2 regions of the Nonomuraea gerenzanensis genome follow, and region 2 is predicted to be linked to the other one. Evidence: riboswitches for the same ligand, from Rfam matches in the RefSeq annotation. Region 2 holds a riboswitch; the other holds the start of a gene.

Region 1 (5,346 bases), 2.9 Mb from region 2:
TGCACCTTGGCGCACACCTCGGTGATCGTCTCCTCGTACACGCCATGCGTGGACGGGTACGTCACCATGATCGCCGCCAGCGCGTCGCGGTGCTTGTCGATCTTGGCGTCGAGGTCGGCCAGGTCCACGTTGCCGTCGTCGTCGCAGGCCACGACCACGACGCGCATGCCGGCCATGACGGCGCTGGCGGCGTTCGTGCCGTGGGCGGAGGACGGGATGAGGCACACGTCGCGCTCGCCCTGGCCGTTGGCGCGGTGGTAGGCGCGGATGGCCAGCAGCCCGGCGAACTCGCCCTGGGAGCCCGCGTTCGGCTGGATGGAGACGGCGTCGTAGCCGGTCACCTCGGCCAGCCAGCCCTCCAGCGTGCCGATCAGCTCGGCGTACCCCTCGGCCTGCTCGGCGGGCGCGTACGGGTGGATGGCGGCGAACTCCGGCCAGGTGATGGGCTCCATCTCGCTGGTCGCGTTCAGCTTCATCGTGCAGGAGCCGAGCGGGATCATCGAGCGATCCAGCGCGATGTCCTTGTCCTGCAGCCTGCGCAGGTAGCGCAGCATCGCGGTCTCGGAGCGGTGGCTGTGGAAGACCGGGTGGGTCAGGTACGGGGTCTCCCGCAGCAGATCGGCGGGCAGCGCGTCGGCGGCGTCCTCGGGGGTCGCCTCGGCGCTCACGCCGAACGCCGCCCACACCGCGGCCACCTCGGCGGCGCCGGTCTTCTCGTCGCAGGCGACGGAGACGTGGTCGGCGTCCACCTGCCAGAGGTTGACGCCGCGCTCGGCGGCGGCGGCCACGACGGCGGCTGCCCTGCCGGGCACGCGGGCCAGCACGGTGTCGAAGAACTCGCCGTGCACGACCTCCACGCCCGCGCCGCGCAGCCCCTCGGCCAGGGCGGTGGCGTGGCGGTGCACGCGGTGCGCGATGCCGCGCAGGCCCTCGGGGCCGTGGTAGACGGCGTACATGCTCGCGATGACGGCGAGCAGCACCTGCGCGGTGCAGATGTTGCTGGTGGCCTTCTCGCGGCGGATGTGCTGCTCGCGGGTCTGCAGGGCCAGGCGGTAGGCGGGGTCGCCGTCGGCGTCCACGGACACGCCGACGAGCCGTCCGGGCAGCTGCCGCTGCAGCCCCTCCCGTACGGACATGTACGCGGCGTGCGGCCCGCCGAACCCGAACGGCACCCCGAAGCGCTGCGATGACCCGATCGCGATGTCGGCCCCCAGCTCGCCGGGCGCGGCGACCAGCGTCAGCGCGAGCAGGTCAGCGGCGGCCACGACCAGCGCGCCGGCCTCGTGCGCCGCGGCGGCCACGGCGCGGAAGTCGCGCAGCCGCCCGGACGCTCCGGGGTACTGCACCAGCAGCCCGAAGCACTCGGGCAGCTCGCCCTGCAGGTCGTGCTCCACCAGCGTGATGCCGAGCGGCTCCGCCCTGGTGGCCAGCACGGCCTTGGTCTGCGGCAGCGCGTCGGCGTCCACCACGAACACGTCGCTCTTCGACTTGCCCGCCCTGCGCGCCAGCGTCATGGCCTCGGCGGCGGCGGTGCCCTCGTCCAGCAGCGACGCGCCCGAGACGGGCAGGCCGGTGAGGTCGGAGACGACCGTCTGGAAGTTCAGCAGCGCCTCCAGGCGGCCCTGCGAGATCTCCGGCTGGTACGGGGTGTAGGCGGTGTACCAGCCCGGGTTCTCCAGCAGGTTGCGGCGGATGACGCCGGGCGTGACGGTGTCGTAGTAGCCCAGGCCGATCATGGAGGTGAGCACCCGGTTGCGCCCGGCCAGCGCGCGCAGCTCGGCGATGGCCTCGGCCTCGCCGATGGCGGCGGGCAGCTTGAGCTTGTCCTTGGCTCTGATCGCCTCGGGGACGGCCACCGCCACCAGGTCCGCGACGGATTCGAAGCCCACGGCCTCGAGCATGCGCTGCTGCTCGGCCTCCGAGGGGCCGATGTGCCTGGACGAGAACGGCGGAGCTGACAGATCGGTCATGGGGTGTGCCTCCCGAGGCTCATGGAGACCGGCGCCAGGGCGCGGACGAGTGCCGGATCTCCCCCTCTGTCAGCGCGGCCCCCGCGATGTGCGCCGGTGCCACGACCTGAGAGCTTCACCCCCGGTGGGGCTTGCACCGTCGGTGAGGCGCGCCTGGCGGGTGCGCCTGCTTTCCAGAGTTGCCTCACCCGAGCGGTACTGGATGCCTGAGAGATTCCGGGGAGGGTTGCTCCTTCGGCGCCCCGGGACCAGGTGCCCGAGGACTCTCCCGCACGGGGTCGTCAGCCTTGCTGTCCTAGATTACTACGGTAGGCCCGGATAACCGGTCACCGGGCCGCGCCAGCGCACGCGAGAAGTACGCACAGGCGGACTACAGGCGGAGGAAGGTCACGCAGGAGGAGGGTCAGCCGGTGCGGCGCGCGCGGCGCCTGCGGGCCAGCTCGTCAGCGGGGTGGTCGGCCGGGACGGTGTCCTCGACCGCCGCGCGTTCCCCCGGCAGCTCCGCGAGGGATCCCTCGACCTCCCGCCAGACGCGCCCGAGCGCGATCCCGAACACACCCTGCCCGCCCTGGAGCAGATCGATCACCTCGTCGGCCGAGGTGCATTCGTACACGCTCACGCCGTCGCTCATCAGCGTGATCTGCGCGAGGTCGGCGACCCCGCGATCACGCAGGTGCTGCACAGCCGTGCGGATCTGCTGCAGCGACACCCCGGTGTCGAGGAGCCGCTTGACGACCTTGAGCACCAGGATGTCGCGGAAGCTGTAGAGCCGCTGGGAGCCCGAGCCGTGCGCCGCCCTGATGGTGGGCTCCACCAGCCCCGTGCGCGCCCAGTAGTCGAGCTGCCTGTAGGTGATGCCGGCCGCGGCGCAGGCCGTCGGCCCGCGGTATCCGATGTCGCCCGGCAGCGACGTCGGCTGCTCGTCGAAGAGCAGGCCCTGCTCCCCGGCACGCTGCCGCGCGCTCTCGCGCCGCACCGGATCTTCCTGGCCGGCCGTCTTTCCCTCGCCGCTGCTGACCGCCACGCGGACCTCCGGCTTTCTCTCATCCCGTGGCCTGATCTGGGGGTTCGTAAAGGGCGACCACGGGTTTCACTTGCACCGTAGGACCGTGACCATGCTCAGTCAACGATCCGGCTCGGCGCGTCGTGAAGCGTAAATGCACTGAAATACCTACCCCGCCCTGCCGAAGTCCTCGGGAGTGATCGTGTCAAGGAACTCCCTGAACTTCTCCACCTCGTCCTCCTGGTCGTCCGGGATGATCACCCCGGCCTCCTGGACGACTTCCTCACTGGCGAAGATGCGGGCCCCGGTGCGCAGCGCGAGCGCGATCGAGTCGGAGGGCCGCGCGCTCACCTCCACGCCGTTGGAGAAGACCAGATCGGCGAAGAAGATGCCGTCGCGCAGCGCGACGATGTTGACCGCCCGCAGGCCGACGCCCAGCGCGCTCAGCACGTCGCGGAAGAGGTCATGGGTCAGCGGCCGCGGCGGGGGCTCCTCCGCCTGTGCCAGCGCGATGGCCGTGGCTTCGGTCATGCCGATCCATATGGGCAGGAACCGCTCCCCGTGTGCCTCCTTGAGCAAGACGATCGGCTGATTTGTGGGCATCTCAACTCGAACGCCCACGACCTCCATCTGCAACACGGGCTGCTCCGTATTCCTGACCGGTCACCCGGCACAGCTCTTCGATCATCGCTTCTGCTGACTTGGCTTCGCAATTCAACGTAACACCCGGCGGGCCTGGAATGTGCCTCCGCCTCCCAGCTCGCTACGGTCTCAACGCCCCAGGACCGATCGGACGCCCGTGCGCACAAGGGACGCGTGCAGGTCGAGCAGCAGGGTGGAAAGCTCCCTGGCGACCTCGTCGGCCTCGCCGATGGCTCCCGGGCGGCGCCGCTTGAGTATGGGGGCGACCGTCTGCTCCACCAGACCGGCCTCCCGCTCGGCCGCCGCCTTGACCGCCCGCAGGTGGCGGGCGTGCAGGCCGAAGCGGGCCAGGGCGCCCACGGTGCGGGCCACCTTGAGCGCCTCCTCGTCGTAGCGCCTGGCCACGGGGGCCAGCAGGCCGTAGTCCTCCAGCTCGGCGAGGGTCTCCTCGTCGATCGCGGCGGCCTCCAGCAGCTCGGCCCGGCTGAGCCTGGTCTCCTGCGGCTGCTGCAGGGCGCGCGGGCGGCCGAAGCTCTCGGCCATCCTGTCCTTGATCACCCGCAGCGGCAGGTAGTGGTCACGCTGCTCGGTGAGGATGAAGCGCAGCTGCTCCACGTGCAGGTGGGTGAACTTACGGTAGCCGGACGGGCTGCGCTCGGGCTCGATCAGGCCCTCGCCCTCCAAGAACCTGATCTTGGAGATCGTCACGTCGGGGAACTCGCCCTGCAGGAGCGCGAGCACCTCCCCGATGCTCATGTGCGAGCGCGCAGCCTGAGAAGTCATACCGCCTCCCGCGGACGGCCGCCCGTCACCGTGAGTCGCTCACCGCACCCGCTCATACGCCGGCGTTGCCCCGCATCAGGAACAGGAGGCGGAACTTGCCGATCTGCACCTCGTCCCCGGAGTGCAGGGGGACCTCCTCGATGCGCTCCCTGTTGACGTAGGTGCCGTTGAGGCTGCCCACGTCGCGCACCGAGAACTGGCCACCGCGGTGGCGGTAGAACTCGACGTGCCGGCGCGAGACGGTGATGTCGTCGAGGAAGATGTCGCTCTCAGGGTGACGCCCGGTCGTCGTCAGGTCCTTGTCGAGCCGGTAACGGCTGCCCTGGTTGGGCCCCCTGGTGACCGTGAGCAACGCCGTGCCGGGCGGCAGCTGCTCGACCAGCGCCCGCTCGGCCAGGAGCATGTCGCCTGTCTCAGCCTCGTACGCCTCGATTCCCGCGACGGAGATCGTCGATGTGGTATCCCCGGAGACCTCGGGTCTGGTCAGCGGTGACCCACAGCGGGAACAGTAACGGGCATCCTCGGGGTTGGCGTGCCCGCACTGCGTGCAGTAGACGCTCGGCATCGATCGGCTCGGCCTCCTACCGCGAAGACGCGGCGACGGTGCTCAGGGCGCGCCTCGCTTCGCTTTTTCAAGTTTGCGAATGCCGCAACTTACGCTGATCAGCGGCAAAGGTCAAGGCGGGGCGCTGCACGTTGGTTTGGACGCAGACAAAGTTACCGCCGCCCCCGCCCCGTGGTCCATGCCGCCGCGCGTTTCTACATTACGATCTTGCGGCACTGCCCGGGCACATCTTCGGTAAACCCTTTCCGATCACAGCGTGTGACGCTATCACCCCACGGCCAGTTCCACGATGCGGGCCCAGCGTTCGATCAGCGCCTGGGCGGCGTCCATGTCCCCCGCCTCGGCCCACAGGTCGGTGACGGGCTCGGCGGCGGCGGGCAGCA
Region 2 (5,346 bases):
CCTTCCAGGAGCCGCTGGGCGTCGTCGGGATCATCGTGCCGTGGAACTTCCCCATGGTGATCATGATGTGGGGCGTGGCCCCGGCACTGGCGGCGGGCAACACGGTGATCGTCAAGCCCGCCGAGTGGACTCCGCTGACCGCGCTGAGGCTGGCAGAGCTGGCCCTGGCAGCGGGCCTCCCCGAGGGGGTGCTCCAGGTTCTGCCTGGGGCAGGGGAGGTCGCGGGGGCCCGCCTGGTGGCGCATCCCGGCGTGGCCAAGATCGTGTTCACCGGCTCGACCGAGGTGGGCAAGGAGATCGGGGCCACGGCGGCGCGGCAGGTCAAGCGGGTCACGCTGGAGCTGGGCGGCAAGTCCGCCAACATCGTCTTCGCCGACGCCGACCTCGACAAGGCGGCGCGCACCGCGCCCTACGCCGTCTTCGACAACGCCGGACAGGACTGCTGCGCCCGCTCCAGGATCCTGGTCCAGGCGAGCGTGTACGACGCCTTCATGGAGCGCCTGGAAGCGGCCGTCCGCGGCGTCGTGGTCGGCGACCCCCTCGACGAGGCCACCGAGATGGGCCCCCTGATCAGCGCCGAGCACCTCGAACGCGTGCGCGGCTTCGTCCCGCCGACCCCCTACCTGCAAGGCTCCTGCCCGCAGGGCAAGGGCTACTGGTTCCCGCCGACCGTCCTGACCCCCGAGGTCACCGACCGGGCGTTCACCGAGGAGATCTTCGGGCCCGTGGTGTCGGTGGTCAGGTTCGAGGACGAGGCGCAGGCCGTACGGATCGCCAACGACACCCCGTACGGACTGAGCGGCTCCATCTGGACCCGCGACGTCGGGCGGGCGCTGCGCGTGGCCAGGGCCGTCGAGTCGGGCGCCCTGTCGGTGAACTCCCACTCCTCGGTCCGCTACTGGACCCCGTTCGGCGGCTTCAAGCAGTCCGGCCTCGGCAGGGAGCTCGGCCCTGACGCGCTGGCGGCCTTCACCGAGACCAAGAACGTCTTCATCTCAACGGAGTGAGTGCGCACATGCAGCGGTTGCAGGATCGGGTGGCGGTCATCACCGGCGCGGGCAGCGGGATCGGGCTGGCCACGGCCCGCCGCTTCGCCGACGAGGGCGCCAGGGTGGTCTGCGCGGACATCGACGAGGAGGCGGGCGTCAAGGCCGCGGCCGAGGTGGGCGGCCTGTTCGTCAAGGCCGACGTGACCAGCGAGGACGACGTCGTCAGGATGTTCGCCGCGGCCCACGACACCTACGGCAGCGTGGACATCGCCTTCAACAACGCCGGCATCTCGCCGCCCGACGACGACTCGATCCTGGAGACCGGCCTCGACGCCTGGCGCCGCGTCCAGGAGGTGAACCTGACCAGCGTCTACCTGTGCTGCAAGCACGCCATCCCGTACATGCGCCGCCAGGGCAAGGGCTCGATCATCAACACCGCGTCCTTCGTGGCCGTCATGGGGTCGGCGACCTCGCAGATCTCCTACACCGCCTCCAAGGGCGGGGTGCTGGCGATGTCGCGGGAGCTGGGCGTGCAGTTCGCCAGGGAGGGCATCCGGGTCAACGCGCTGTGCCCGGGGCCGGTGAACACGCCGCTGCTGCGTGAGCTGTTCGCCAAGGACCCGGAGCGGGCGCAGCGGCGGCTGGTGCACGTGCCGGTGGGCCGCTTCGCCGAGGCGTCGGAGATCGCGGCGGCGGTGGCCTTCCTGGCCAGCGACGACGCCTCGTTCATCACGGCCAGCGAGTTCCTGGTGGACGGCGGCATCTCCGGTGCCTACGTCACGCCGCTGTAGGAGGACGTCCCATGGGTCCCGTCATCGGCATCACCTGCTACGCCGAGAGCGCCTCGTTCACGGTGTGGCAGGACACCCGGGCGGCGCTGCTGCCGTACATGTACGTGGAGCAGGTCGTGCGCGCGGGCGGCCAGCCCGTCCTGCTGCCTCCGGCGGGCGAGCCCGCCGGGCTGGTGCGCCGCCTGGACGGGCTGATCCTGGCCGGGGGCGGCGACATCGACCCGGCCAGGTACGGCGCGGAGCCGCACGAGCGCAGCGGCTACGTCCGGAGATTTCGTGACGAGGCGGAGTTCGCCCTGCTCGCGGCCGCCCTCGACGGCGAGCTGCCCTTCCTGGGCGTCTGCCGCGGCCTCCAGGTGCTCAACGTGGCCCTGGGCGGCAGCCTGCACCAGCACCTGCCCGATCTGGTCGGCCACACCGAGCACTGCCCGGGGCCCGGCGTCTTCGGCCACCTGCCCGTCACCCCCGTCCCGGGCACCGGCCTGGCCAAGGTGCTGGGCGAGGAGCCGGTGCCGGTCCCGCACTACCACCACCAGGCCGTGGACCGGCTCGCCCCCGGCCTGACGGTCACCGCCACCACCGACGACGGCACGATCGAGGCCGTGGAGGCTCCGGGGGCGTTCACCATGGCCGTGCAGTGGCATCCCGAGGCAGGCGAGGACCACGCGTTGTTCGAGGCGCTCGTGCAAGCCTGCTGAATCCGCGCTCCCCCGGGATTCACGTGCGGCCCGCGACGCGACAACAGCCCCGTCGCGGCACTAGGCTGACGGACATCACCGACGAAACCGTGCGGGAGAGCACCCTGACAGCCGGTCAGGGTCCCTGAAGGAGCAAGCCCTCCCCGCGAACCTCTCAAGGCAAAGGACCGCACGGACGAGGTGTCCTCTGGAAAGCAGGCCTCCGGGCCTCGCCGAAGGTGAAAGTCCGGCAAAAGTCGGGCGAAGCTCTCAGGCACCGATGACAGAGGGGGAGGATGCTGGCATCCACTCCTGTCCTGAGGTGCGACACATGTCCCGACCGACACCGCTACGAGACGTTCACCAGAGCCTCGGCGCCACCCTCACCGACTTCGCCGGGTGGCTGATGCCGCTGCGGTACGGCAGCGAGTCCGCGGAGCACCGGGCCGTGCGCGAGGCGGCGGGGCTGTTCGACCTCTCGCACATGGGCGAGATCTTCCTGACCGGGCCGCAGGCGGGCCAGGCGCTGGACTACGCGCTGGTCGGGCACCTGTCGGCGCTGGCGCCTGGCCGGGCCAGGTACACCATGATCGTGAACGAGCGCGGCGGGGTGCTGGACGACCTCATCGTCTACCGGCTCGGTGACGAGGAGTTCATGGTCGTGGCCAACGCCTCGAACTACGAGAAGGTCGCCGGCGAGCTGCGCGAGCGCGCCGGGCCGTACGACGCGGTGGTGGAGGACCGTTCGGACCGGTACGCGCTGATCGCCGTCCAGGGGCCGCGCGCCCAGGAGATCCTCGCCACGCTCACCGACGCCGACCTCGACGGGCTCAAGTACTACGCGGGGCTGCCGGGCCAGGTGGACGGCCGGCAGGCGCTGATCGCCCGTACGGGGTACACCGGCGAGGACGGGTTCGAGCTGTTCGTGGCCAATCAGGACGCCGTGCCGCTCTGGCACGCGATCACCGCGGCCGGCGAGCCGTACGGGCTCAAGCCCGCGGGCCTGTCCAGCCGCGACACGCTCAGGCTGGAGGCCGGCATGCCGCTGTACGGCAACGAGCTGAGCGCGGAGCTGACCCCGTTCGACGCGGGGCTGGGCAGAGTGGTGAAATTCGACAAGCCGGGCGACTTCGTCGGCAGGTCGGCGCTGGAGGCGGTCAAGGACGACTCGCCCCGGCGCAGGCTCGTCGGCCTGGTCGCGCGGAGCCGCCGGGTGCCGCGCCACGGTTACCCGGTCACCAAGGACGGCGTCGTCGTCGGCGAGGTCACCAGCGGTGCGCCCTCCCAGACCCTGGGAAAGCCCATCGCGATGGCCTACGTGGACACCGGCGCCGATTCAGGCCTGGCTGTGGACATCCGGGGCAGCCATGAACCTATGGACCTGGTTGAGCTGCCCTTTTACAGGAGGAACAAGTGAGCAACATCCCTGACGACCTGAGCTACACCAAGGAGCACGAGTGGGTGGCCGGGCTGGACGACAGCACCACCGTGACGATCGGCATCACGGCCTTCGCCGCCGAGTCCCTTGGTGACGTCGTCTTCGTGCAGCTCCCCGAGGTCGGCTCGACCGTCGAGCCGGGTGACTCCGTCGGCGAGGTGGAGTCGACCAAGTCCGTCAACGAGATCTACTCCCCGGTCGGCGGCGAGGTCACCGAGGTGAACCAGTCCGTCGTGGACGACCCGGGCCTGGTCAACAGCGACCCGTACGGCGAGGGCTGGATGTTCAAGGTGCGCGTGGAAGGCGACCCCGAGGACCTGCTCTCTCCTGAGGAGTACACCGCTCTCACCTCGGGCGAGTCCTGACCTAACCGCCGGGGCCCGCGCGGGCCCCGGCCTCTCATGAAGGGCGCACATCAATGGCGATCAGCGTCTTCGACCTCTTCAAGATCGGCATCGGCCCGTCGAGCTCCCACACGGGCGGCCCGATGGCGGCGGCGCACAAGTTCGTCCGCGGCCTGCACGAGGACGGCCTGCTGGAGCGGGTGGCGCGGGTGGAGGCCATCCTGTACGGCTCGCTCGGCCTGACCGGCAAGGGCCACGGCAGCGACAAGGCGGTCCTGCTCGGCCTGTCCGGCGAGAAGCCCGAGCTGGTGGACGTCGACACCGTCGACGCCCGCATCGCGCAGATGCGCGAGTCGGGAACCGTCAAGCTCTACGGCAGCCACGAGATCCCCTTCGTCGTCGGTGAGCACCTCGTCTTCGAACGCAAGATCTCCCTGCCCGAGCACCCGAACGGCATGCGCTTCACCGCCTGCGACGCCTCCGGCGAGCGGCTGCGCGAGAAGGTCTACTTCTCGGTCGGCGGCGGCTTCGTGGTGGACGAGCAGGCCACCGGCGCCGGCCGCATCAAGCCCGACGACACCGTGCTGCCCTTCCCCTTCACCACCGGCGAGGAGTTGCTCAAGCACTGCTCGAACACCGGCCTGTCGATCTCCGCCCTGATGCTGGAGAACGAGCAGGCGTTCGGCCGCACCGAGGAGGAGATCCGCCGGGGGCTGCTGCACCTGTGGCAGGTCATGTCCGAGTGCGTGCGCCGCGGCATCTCCAAGGAGGGCGTGCTCCCGGGCGGCCTGAAGGTCAAGCGCCGCGCCAACCAGCTCCACCGCCGCCTGCAGTCCGAGCCGCCGGAGAAGGACCCGCTGCAGGCCATGGACTGGGTCACGCTGTTCGCGCTGGCGGTCAACGAGGAGAACGCCGCCGGCGGCCGCATCGTCACCGCCCCCACCAACGGCGCCGCCGGCATCATCCCGGCCGTCCTGACCTACTACACCCGCTTCGTCCCGCACGCCGACGACGACGGCGTGGTCCGCTTCCTGCTGACGGCGGGGGCGATCGGCGTGCTGTTCAAGGAGAACGCCTCCATCTCCGGCGCCGAGGTGGGCTGCCAGG

The links. Region 2 has a riboswitch for glycine ahead of gcvT (glycine cleavage system aminomethyltransferase GcvT). Riboswitches for the same ligand answer to the same signal wherever they lie in the genome.
Region 1: another riboswitch for glycine. It lies ahead of gcvP (aminomethyl-transferring glycine dehydrogenase); the one in region 2 lies ahead of gcvT (glycine cleavage system aminomethyltransferase GcvT).

Annotation. Positions count from the first base shown of each region.
Region 1 is NZ_CP084058.1:4,839,042-4,844,387, reverse strand. It holds gene gcvP (aminomethyl-transferring glycine dehydrogenase) at 1-1,970, opposite strand, end outside; glycine riboswitch at 2,154-2,251, opposite strand; gene LCN96_RS22830 (MerR family transcriptional regulator) at 2,374-2,994, opposite strand; gene LCN96_RS22825 (bifunctional nuclease family protein) at 3,142-3,612, opposite strand; gene ftsR (transcriptional regulator FtsR) at 3,745-4,398, opposite strand; gene LCN96_RS22815 (FHA domain-containing protein) at 4,451-4,963, opposite strand; gene LCN96_RS22810 (mannose-1-phosphate guanyltransferase) at 5,231-5,346, opposite strand, start outside.
Region 2 is NZ_CP084058.1:1,929,400-1,934,745, reverse strand. It holds gene LCN96_RS09435 (aldehyde dehydrogenase family protein) at 1-1,007, shown strand, start outside; gene LCN96_RS09430 (3-oxoacyl-ACP reductase) at 1,016-1,780, shown strand; gene LCN96_RS09425 (gamma-glutamyl-gamma-aminobutyrate hydrolase family protein) at 1,792-2,478, shown strand; glycine riboswitch at 2,561-2,658, shown strand; glycine riboswitch at 2,659-2,754, shown strand; gene gcvT (glycine cleavage system aminomethyltransferase GcvT) at 2,789-3,874, shown strand; gene gcvH (glycine cleavage system protein GcvH) at 3,871-4,260, shown strand; gene LCN96_RS09410 (L-serine ammonia-lyase) at 4,314-5,346, shown strand, end outside.